2 regions of the Oceanobacillus sp. NCCP-135 genome follow, and region 2 is predicted to be linked to the other one. Evidence: predicted binding sites of a transcription regulator. Region 2 holds the regulator's gene; the other holds the start of a gene.
The links. Region 2 encodes Rex, which represses fermentation and respiration genes when NADH is low (regulators of the CRP and FNR family bind a similar motif). Its sites were predicted from a motif close to TTGTGAAATATTTCACAA; they were not measured.
Positions count from the first base shown of each region.

Region 1: AC6HVZ_RS15290 (formate/nitrite transporter family protein) is a predicted target of Rex. The motif match lies at 3,956-3,973, and genes of this name have one in related genera.

Region 1 is NZ_BAAKSZ010000024.1:22,591-28,177, forward strand. Features, by position in the region: gene AC6HVZ_RS15260 (DUF4129 domain-containing protein) at 1-294, opposite strand, end outside; gene AC6HVZ_RS15265 (hypothetical protein) at 275-1,168, opposite strand; gene AC6HVZ_RS15270 (aspartyl-phosphate phosphatase Spo0E family protein) at 1,565-1,720, shown strand; gene AC6HVZ_RS15275 (YqzG/YhdC family protein) at 2,212-2,550, opposite strand; gene AC6HVZ_RS15280 (hypothetical protein) at 2,791-3,315, shown strand; gene AC6HVZ_RS15285 (4a-hydroxytetrahydrobiopterin dehydratase) at 3,465-3,761, opposite strand; gene AC6HVZ_RS15290 (formate/nitrite transporter family protein) at 4,044-4,865, shown strand.
Region 2 is NZ_BAAKSZ010000048.1:2,889-8,475, forward strand. Features, by position in the region: gene groL (chaperonin GroEL) at 1-1,262, opposite strand, end outside; gene groES (co-chaperone GroES) at 1,309-1,593, opposite strand; gene AC6HVZ_RS18625 (CPBP family intramembrane glutamic endopeptidase) at 2,227-2,940, shown strand; gene AC6HVZ_RS18630 (DUF4305 domain-containing protein) at 2,943-3,143, shown strand; gene AC6HVZ_RS18635 (redox-sensing transcriptional repressor Rex) at 3,406-4,038, opposite strand; gene moaC (cyclic pyranopterin monophosphate synthase MoaC) at 4,031-4,534, opposite strand; gene AC6HVZ_RS18645 (ABC-F family ATP-binding cassette domain-containing protein) at 4,930-5,587, shown strand, end outside.

The DNA.
Region 1 (5,587 bases), on a different contig from region 2:
TTTAGTCGATCGCAGGAACAGAAATAAGCCAAATAACACCAGCAATACAACCGCCCCTATTAGTATTACGAGCAGGGTGTCCGCAAACCCATTCGATGGCTCAAATCCTGATAACCACTCTGACAACAGGTCTCGAAACCATGCTTTACTACGATCCCACCAGATTTCGAGGAAGTTTCGATTATCCTCGTAATAAATCTGGTATTCCTTCTGATTTAAAATTTCCTGCAGTTCTTCCTTTGCCTTTGTTGGATTTTCCACTAATATCACCTGACTAGTTTTTTTGGTAATCATCAATCATTTCCCTTAGATCATCCCCGTCCTGTCTAAACTTCAGATCAAAGAAGATCAACGCATAGGCAACTGCACTAATCATTGAGGTCAAAATAGTAATTAAATCAACAATGATAACATAAAGGATACTATTCCCAAGGATAATTGTAAAAATCGCTTCTATAGCACCCCCAACAATCGTTGTTATCAGAATCACAATAAGAAACAAACCAAATACTCTCCACGTATGCTTTTTCGTCAGACGCCAGCTTTCCGTAAAGCCTGGAAAGCCTTCCTCAAATACAACTGTACCAAGGTAAAAACTCCAGCGGGTAAATAGCAATGCAACAACAAGACCAATTCCCAAAAATAAAACGATGCTCAGGATTATACCGGATAATGGATCACCCATACCCATAATTACACTTGGAAAAGTAATAAAAATAGCTACAGCAATAATTATCCCAATAAGAATCGCTGCAATAATGATACTGCTTCCAAACAATGGCCAAAACCTGGAAAAACCTTGTTTGATTACAGTACCTGCTGTAAAGCTTTCATCCTTATTAATCTGTACAATAGCAAATAATACAGCTGCATAACCAACTGGCGTTAAGGCAAGCATTCCAAGCCCAATCAAGATATCTGATCCTAAACTGTTGCTCAATGATTCATCATAACCAGAAATAAATTGCTCCAACCAGCCGCTCCCACTTCCCATCTGTCTGAAGAAGCTTGTTCCAGAAGCCATCAAAAAAAATGCTTCCAGCAGAAAAATCGGTCCCAGTATGATTAAAAACACAAGAAAAAATGTAGAAAAATACCGCTTGCAAAGCTGAAAGGTATGATCCAATATTTCGCTAAATCCCTTTACCCTGCTGAACTGATCTTTCATCCGTGTTGCCTCCCTTTATGTAAAACAGTGGATATAAGAGCCATTCTATCATTATTTGGCTGACTTTTTTAGTTAAAGAGTGTGAAAAAACAAGAAAATGAGAGAATAAACAGAAGCTCATCGTTAATACATACGCTTTTTTACGTAATATCAAAAAATTTGACGAATCGGAACGCTTGTTCTAACATTGAAATATTATAGTGATTGATATGTTTCTTATCTATTAATAATGCTTATCTTCACTAATATAATAATACTTTTTTCTAAAACCTAGTGACTGCGGTTTACTCATCCAAGCAAAGTGATTTTAGTTACATCGTATTTTATATTAACTGCGAAGGTTAAAGAGCATAATAGTTACGAAAAAAATCTATCATAAAGAATGGGGGGGAGTACTTGGGATCTAGGAATTCACTGGAGATCCAGATAGAGCAGCTAAGAAATACCATGTATAAAGCTTTCGAAAACAAGAAAAATTATGATGAAATAATCAAAATTTCTCAGGAATTAGATCGTTTGCTAAATAAACTGGAAAATCTCAGGCGTCAATAAAAAGTATTAATGATTAGAAAACGTTTATCCACATTGCGGATAAACGTTTTCTAAAATCATTAAAAAGTCCGATGAAAATGACACTATAATGTTTCTGATTGGCTTGCTTTTCCGCTGCGGACCATTGCTTTTAAGCAGGCATGGCTTTAGACTCCTATATTAGCAGAAACCGCTTCTTTAAACGCTTTATACCCAATATATCATGGAAATTACATATTACTAAAAAAAATTTATTTAATACATTTACGTTAAGAACGGAATCAAGTGCGGTAGTTACAAATGATGATGTGCTAGAGAAATGGTCATCCTAATTAGTGATGAAAGTTGAGAGAAAAAACGGAAAAGTTGAGAGTAACTGGGTAGAAGTGGAGAGAAAACAAGGGAATTTACAATTATCTCTCAACTTTATAGGCTTCTCTCTCAACTTTGCCTGATTTCGGCAAAAAAGCATAGTTAGGAAGTTATAGAATTAGGATGAGTACAAGATGATCTTATTTAGCGGATTCCCTAAAAGTAATTGCAAGAACTTGATCCGTTTTACTATTAAATTCTATATTTATAAAGACACCATATTCTTTGTTTTCCTCTTTTAACCATAGCTTGAACTTTTCCACCATGGAATCATTCTTTGTTTCTCTTCCTATATGCAGGTAATCAATAATCTCGGCATTTGGATATTTTGATTTCGTTTCCTTTACAGCCAGTTGTCCCCATTTTGCATATGGAGGAATTTCCTTTTCCGCACTGACTGTATGGTTTAAATCGATTGATGCAATATAACTTGAAGTAAATAGCAATATCATGCTAATCACCAGCAATAATTTTCTCATTTCCATTTCCTCCTTTTCACATAGGATGTGTAAATGGATTTTCTATTATTCAAATGTAGAGAGCAGGAGGAATTATTACAACCATTTTTTTATACCAGAGATGGGAAATTGAAATGCTTTCGGCTAGCCGCAGTGAGAAGCAACACATTGCAGCCTATCTATCCTTATTCGTTCTGGATTCGGATAAATGGAAGCTCTTTGGGATAAACTACCAGCAAATAACTAAAAAGGGAGCTTCTTATGATTAGGAAATTTTGCTTGATAGCCTGTTTAGTTGCATTAGTAATTACGTATCCTACTGGTATTCACGCCAATGATACACCTTCTTCACTGGGAAATATTTTTTCTGATATTGGATATACGTCTATAGAAGAAGCGTTGGCAGATTGCGAGTTACACTTGAAAGAAGTTTTAAAATTACCAAAGAAGCAGCCGCCATTAACATTTACACATCAACTAGGCAAATGTTTTGAAGAAATTGATGGCTTTGAATTGAAACTTATTGATGAAGATATGCCTGAAAACCATTACAAAGTAAACATCCGCCCAAAGAAACAAGGGATCACATTCAAAAAAGAATTAATTGATAGGACATTTGACTTGCAAGATGGTTCTGAAGCATTATACTACACAAAGCCACTAGATCAATTTAATTTACTTGTCTTTGAAAAAGAAGGCTGGCAATATATGCTTAGTCTGGATAAACGCGTTGCTGATAAGGTTTCTCCAGAGCAATTGGTAGAAATAGCAAACTCGATTCGATAAAATGGCGTAATCGGACAACCTTTGTAAAAATATTATTCAATTCACTTTCTAATATGGAATAGAGCTATGGGTATATATCCTGCTCCATTCCATCTTTATTTCATCATTTCCCGGGAAATATCGACAAATGATGTGCTGAAACTACCATGCTATTTATCCATTTGTTCATACAGCTCATCAAAATGCTTAACCATTTCAAAATCCAAATCAGTCAGTCCCTTAGCCTGCCAAGATGAAATCTTCAACGTAACAACCTTATAATCAATTGAAATAAACGGATGATGTTTCTTATTTTCTGCATATTCTGCAATTTGATCTACAAAGTGTACGCCAGCGAGAAAGTTTCTAAATCGGTATTTACATTGGATCCATTTTTCATCCAGCCGCTGCCAGTCCGGCAGGCTTTCTAATTCCTTGATAATTTCCGCTTCCGTAAGCCGTTCCATTTTATCTCCTCCTCGTATTTACTTCTATTTCCCTATTATAGGCACAGTTTAACTTCTCTTATGAACTTTCTAAAAACATATTCACAGTTTATCCACGGTTTTTGTGGATAAGTCAGTATTTATTGCCACATTTGCACTGTGACAATATTGTACATACACAAATTTGTCAATTTTATTAAGATAAGAAGGAAAATTTGTGATTTGTATCATATATCCTATTTTTGTTTTTCACGTAAAATGGTTTGAAAATAATATGTTTCTATTAGAAAGAAGGGATCATAAATGGACTACGTAAAACCTAAAGAAGTTGTGAACACTATTGCAATTGCCGGAGCCAATAAAGCAAAACTGCCGATTAATCACATTCTAATTAAAGGGGTATTATCTGGTGCCTTTTTAGGCTATTCAACAACCTTGGCCTTTACTGCCTCTATACAGACTGGACTCGATATAATAGGTGCAGCAATTTTCCCTGTAGGCTTTGTGCTTATTTTGTTATTAAATTTGGAACTCGTAACAGGTTCATTTGCCATGCTGCCAATTGCAAAGCTGCGCAAAAAAACAACTGTTCCGCTCATTGCCCGCAATTTTACCTGCGCATTTATCGGGAATTTGCTTGGTAGTTTATTTTATGCTGCACTGTTCAGTATTTATATTACAAAGTTTGGGCATGTGGAGGATTCTGTCATGATCCGAAAGATTATTGCTGTTGCTGAAGGTAAAACATTGGATTACCAAACCTATGGATCTGATGGAATGATCGTTTTATTTGTCAAAGCATTATTATGTAACTGGATGGTGACAATGGGTGCTGTTATGGCCTTTACCTCCCATTCAACAATTGGAAAAATCGTTGCCATGTGGCTTCCTGTATTTATTTTCTTCGCACAAGGGTTTGAGCATGCTGTCGTAAATATGTTTGTAATTCCGGCTGCAATGATGATCGGAGCAGATATCAGCTTTGGTGACTGGTGGTTGTGGAACCAGATTCCTGTTACAATTGGCAATTTCATCAGTGGATTCTTATTTACCGGTTTAGCATTGCATATCGTAACAAAGGAAAGTCCAGTAAGTGTCAGCAGGATTAAAAAGAAAATCTCTTGAGTGATTTATTTATTAAAAGGACTTCCTGCCTACTTTAGAGGAAGGAAGTCCTGTATCTGTATTTAATGGATGTATAGCAGCTATATATAGCTATACCTATATAACAGTAATTAACATTAAGATATTGATATAATAGGTTTTGTTCATGATGTGATATTTCCTTGTGATATACCTGTGTTTTCCCATTTCACAATTAAATTTATAGTTACCATTCCCCGCAATAAAAGTACACCTATAAGTATATCTACGTAGAGTTTCATAAGCTACCTCTTTTTACATATTTACTAGAATATTCTTGTTGTCTTAATACCAATTGTATCAGTAATTTAACCGGTTTGTTATTGGGAAATAACGACATTATTCGTCAAAATTCGATATGCTTTTGCTCCAAAATAACAAGATAGTTTTGTATAACAGGAAAATTAAGTGTCTTTTTTAAATCATTAAATAATTAAGTGCATTTAACTGGTTATAGATTATATTGATATGTTTTCCATCGATTAGAATAGAGTTTAATTATAAACCTAAGTATGGTATTCAAATTATGAAGTTACTTAGATCGCCTCTTTTAATATAATGGTGAATAGTTTTAAGAACTTACCTTTTAAAATCTTATGTTCTCACAAATTTTAGCTTATTTTTTGTGATTTTTTCCATTTACTTTATACGTCTAAAATATTCAATTAACTTTAACAATATAAATAGCATTAAACCCAATGGTG
Region 2 (5,587 bases):
AATACATTAACAAGTGCCGTTCCACCACCTGCAACGATACCTTCTTCAACTGCAGCACGCGTTGAGTTAAGTGCATCTTCAATGCGTAATTTACGTTCTTTTAATTCCGTTTCTGTTGCTGCACCTACTTTGATTACTGCTACTCCACCTGCTAATTTAGCAAGACGCTCTTGTAATTTTTCTTTATCAAAATCAGAAGTAGTTTCTTCTGCTTGTGCACGAATTTGTGCAACTCTAGCAGAAATTGCTTCAGGATTACCTGAACCTTCTACGACTGTTGTGTTTTCTTTTGTAACAACTACTTTGGAAGCACGACCTAGTTGTTCGATTGTTGCACTCTTAAGATCTAAACCAAGATCTTCGGTAATTACTTCTCCACCAGTTAGTGTAGCAATATCTTCAAGCATTGCTTTACGACGATCACCGAATCCTGGAGCTTTAACTGCTACTGCATTGAATGTTCCACGAAGTTTGTTTACAACTAATGTTGCAAGTGCTTCCCCTTCAACATCTTCAGCAATTAATAGAAGTGGTTTACCTTGTTGAACAACTTGCTCAAGTACTGGTAATACTTCCTGGATGTTACCGATTTTTTTATCCGTAATTAAAATATACGGATCTTCAAGTACTGCTTCCATTTTATCCTGATCTGTAACCATATATGGAGAAGCATATCCACGATCAAATTGCATACCTTCAACAACTTCCAGTTCCGTGTTGAAACCCTTTGATTCTTCAATTGTTATTACACCATCATTGCCAACACGTTCCATTGCTTCGGAAATCAGACTTCCAACTTCTTCATCTCCAGATGAAACTGCAGCAACCTGTGCAATCGATTCTTTACTTTCGATTGTTTCTGAAATACCTTTTAACTCTTTTACTGCTGCTTCCACCGCTTGTTCAATTCCGCGACGAACACCAACCGGGTTTGCACCAGAAGTAACGTTTTTCAAGCCTTCTGTGATCATTGATTGTGCTAATACAGTTGCAGTTGTTGTACCATCACCAGCAACATCATTTGTTTTTGATGCAACTTCAGATACAAGCTGTGCACCCATATTTTCGAACTGATCTTCCAACTCAATTTCTTTTGCGATTGTTACACCATCATTTGTAATTAAAGGTGAACCGAATTTTTTAGCTAATACAATATTACGGCCTTTTGGTCCGAGTGTTACTTTTACTGCATCTGCTAATGTATCTACACCACGTAGCATTGCGCGACGTGCGTCTTCACTAAATTTAATTTCCTTAGCCATAAATAAGCCCTCCTCAAATTAAATAATCATACGTATTTTCTATTTTTTAGCTAACAACAGCTAAAATATCACTTTCACGAAGAATTAAGTATTCTGTGCCTTCGTATTTCACTTCAGTACCGGCAAATTTTGAGAAAATAATGCGATCTCCTTCTGACACTTCAAGTGCTACCTTCTCATTATGTTCTGTAACTCGACCCGATCCAACAGCAACAACTTTTCCTTCCTGTGGTTTTTCTTTTGCAGAGTCTGGAAGTACAATACCGCTTGCAGTTTGTTCTTCTTGTTCAACAAGCTCGATAACAACACGATCTCCTAGTGGTTTAATCATGAGATCAGCCTCCTTAATTCCATATCATTTTTTTATTTATTAGCACTCTAACACACCGAGTGCTAATCCCAATTAATATAATAAATAATAAATTTTAAAAATGCAAGTATTGTATGCTGTAATTTTTATTTTTTTTACTAATTTTTTTTACTTATACGAAAGCATTCCTTTAATTAGAAATCAGAATAAGTGCATGCTTTATGCTTTCACCATTAGAGCTTACGCTTCAGAGTATAACGAATTTTAAGAAAGTAAAATACGCTCTCAAGAATCCCTTTAACGATAAGTCGATTTTTCTAGGAATGTCTATATTTTCAAAACCATACTATTATTACAAGCCCGTAAAATATGATAAAATGTGTAGTATGTAAAATAATCATTTAAAGAGGACGTTCAAAAAGTCCGTTAAAAATGACACATCGAGTTTCTTCGTTGGCTTGCTTTTTTGTTCCTTGGAAAAGAAAAACACTTTTCCTGCGTGCTAGAACGTTTCCTCACGTATTAATTGCATACGTTCGGTACTCAAAGTTACGCCGCCTCGAACTTCTCGGTTCTTTTTATCCTCCTTTTTGAACAAGCACTTAAAAGAAATTAAACAATGAGAACATACATAATTGAAGGAGTCGTTGTATTTTGACAAAGCGATATTGGTGGGTCATCATTACCTATATTATTATGCAATTTTCAGGAATTGTTTTTGCACCATTGCTCTATTTATTAACACCTCTTGGTAAAAACGATGCGGTTGTTTATTGGTCGATCTTTAGCTTTCTAGTGGGACTGATCGTTGTATTAATACTAATGAAGCCTACGATGAAAGCACCAATTCATCGTAATGCCGCCTCTACCGGAAGCATTATGCTTTGGTCCATACTAGGTCTATTTATGGCATATTTTGCGCAAGGGATAGCTGTTGCGATCGAAATGAATCTTCTAGGAATTGAGGCTGGCTCTGAAAACACACAAGTGATCATGGATGTAACGCGTGCTACTCCTTTATTTATGATCATCCCAATGTTTATCGCGCCTATTCTAGAAGAAATTATTTTTCGGAAAATAATTTTCGGAAGTTTACATGAAAAAATGAATTTCTTTTTCGCTGCACTATTATCAGCTTTTGTGTTTGGAATTATTCACGGAGAACCACAGCACATCCTAATTTATGCTTCCATGGGATTTGTATTCTCATTTTTATATGTAAAAACAAAACGGATTATTGTACCAATCGTTGTGCATATGGCTATGAATTCTATTGTCGTTCTTGTGCAATATAATTTCACTCCAGAGGATATGGAAAGGATGCAACAACAATTACAAGATATGCAGATGATTCTTATTGGAGGCTAATTATGAGAACTTCACCCCTGGCAATGGCCATTGTATACTTTATTATGGGAGTATTTTTCGTATATATCGCAATATTAAGTGCGGATAAAACAATTTGGAATATTACGACAATCATTATAGCGCTTTTCGCAACCCTGGACTTCGGTGTGAGCATACGGCTGATATCCATTCATTTCCGGTTAAAAAATAAAAAGAAAAAGTAGAAATATGCGTTTAATTAGCTTGAAAGATCAAGCGCAGCACTGGACGGAAAGTGAACAAAAAGGCGACAATAGCAACGAAGCAGGTATCGAAATCAATCCTGGCAAAATAAAGCCTTTTTACTTTAGATATACGTTTTGAAAATTGGATTGATAATGAGAATGATGCGTGAAGCAAAGATAACTAAAGAAGGGGATGATGTTATAATAACATCATCCCCTTCTTTAGTACTACCTGTGTCATAGACAAGCAAAACCCACTACTCTAATCTTCGCTACTCAACGGATAGTGCTTCAAAAAATAAACCAGTGCTTGTAGTTCAATAGCTAAGTCAATATGATGTACTCGAATATGATCAGGAACGGTAATTCGTGCAGGTGTGAAATTTAAAATCCCAGTTATTCCATGATCCACTAAACGATTGGTTATACCTTCTGCTTCACTAGCAGGAATGGTCAGAATTGCTACGCTAATCCCTGTCATTTTTTCTTCCAGGTTTTCAATATGATAAACAGGAACGCCACCAATTTTTTTCCCAACCTTTTCATTATCCACATCAAACGCCATTTTGATTTGTATATTATTATTTTTTAAAAAATTATAATGCAGAAATGCAGTTCCTAAATTCCCAACACCAATTAAGGCAACCTCGGTCAGCTCATCCTGATCCAGTGTTTTTCTAAAAAAACCAAGTAAATACTCAACATTATAGCCATAGCCTTTCTTACCCAATGCTCCGAAATAGGAAAAATCTCTTCGGATAGTTGCTGAATCTACTTTTACGGCCTCACTAAGTTCTTTTGACGAAACACGTTTCTTACCCTGGTGATTTAAATTATTTAAAAATCGATAATATAAAGGCAAGCGTTTGGCAGTTGCCTGTGGTATTTTATTCATTGCTATTCCTTCTTTCACTTCGATAATAATCTCCAGACTTTCCGCCTCTTTTCTCCAAAAGAAACGTTTGGCCGATGATCATTCCTTTATCAATCGCCTTGCACATATCATATATGGTAAGCGCTGTTGCTGATGCAGCTGTCAAGGCTTCCATTTCAACACCTGTACTTCCCTTCGTTTTTACAAAAGCTTCTATTAAAAGTTCATATGTGTTATTTTCGACAAACCATTCAAAGGAAATATCAATTCCTTTCAATTGCAGTGGATGACACATTGGAATCAGATCCGATGTATTCTTCGCTGCCATAATTCCAGCTACCTGCGCAACAGAAAGCACATCACCCTTTTTGATTTTATTACTTGTAATCTTTTCATAAATTTCCCTTGTTACAATTATACTAGACCGGGCAAGCGCCATTCGCTCTGTTTCGTTTTTTTCACTGATATCGACCATTCGTGCTCTACCCTGTTTATTAAAATGCGTGAAATCTGTCATACACTCAACTCCAATATATTAAAAATGGAACATCCTTTATAAATAAATAGGTTCAAAAGTGAAAATAAAAAGGATTGAAAAATTCCAGGCAGCATCGCTCTGATTTGCAGAACGGATACAGTATACGTGAGCAATATGCTTACACAGGATTGTATGCTCACAGGACAAGGAAAGCTTCTCTATACGCCCGTCTCCGTGAGAAAAAGCTATTTACTTTTTCAAGGACGTGACGGCACTTAATAAAAGATCCCCTACGATTTATCATTTTACCGGACTTTTGAACAGCTCTATAAGTTATTTTAACAGATATTCACAAATAAGTCGTGATCAATTTCACAATATTATTGCTTGCCTAATTCAAAATACGATACACTAGAAGAGATGAGGTGAACGAAATGATACTTATGCAATTAAACGGATTATCTAAATCATTTGGAGCAGAAGAAATTTTAGCAAATATAAAGCTTGAAATAAAAAAGAATGATCGGATTGCAATTGTTGGCAGAAACGGTGCCGGAAAATCGACTTTATTAAAAATAATGGCAGGTGAGCTTACCTATGATGAGGGAGAGCTTTTCCAACCAAAAGATCTCACCATTGGCTATCTGTCCCAGCACATGTCTTTAGAGTCAGGAAAAACCATTTGGGAGGAGATGCTGGAAGTATTTCAGCATCTCCTCCTTCAAGAACAAGAACTGCGTGCTATGGAGGAAAAAATGGCAGAAGCTCCGGATATTTCTACTACACATTATGAAAAGCTGCTACATGATTATGATAAATTACAGCAATCCTTTCAACGTAATGATGGATATACGTATGAATCTGATATAAAAGCTGTGCTTACCGGATTGAATTTCCAGGATTTTGACTACGAAACATCTATTAATGAACTAAGTGGTGGACAAAAAACAAGATTGGCATTAGGGAAACTATTACTGAAACAGCCTGCCCTACTCATCCTGGATGAGCCCACAAACCATCTTGATATTGCAACACTTGGTTGGCTGGAGAACTATTTAATAAGCTATCCTGGTGCGGTCGTCATTGTTTCCC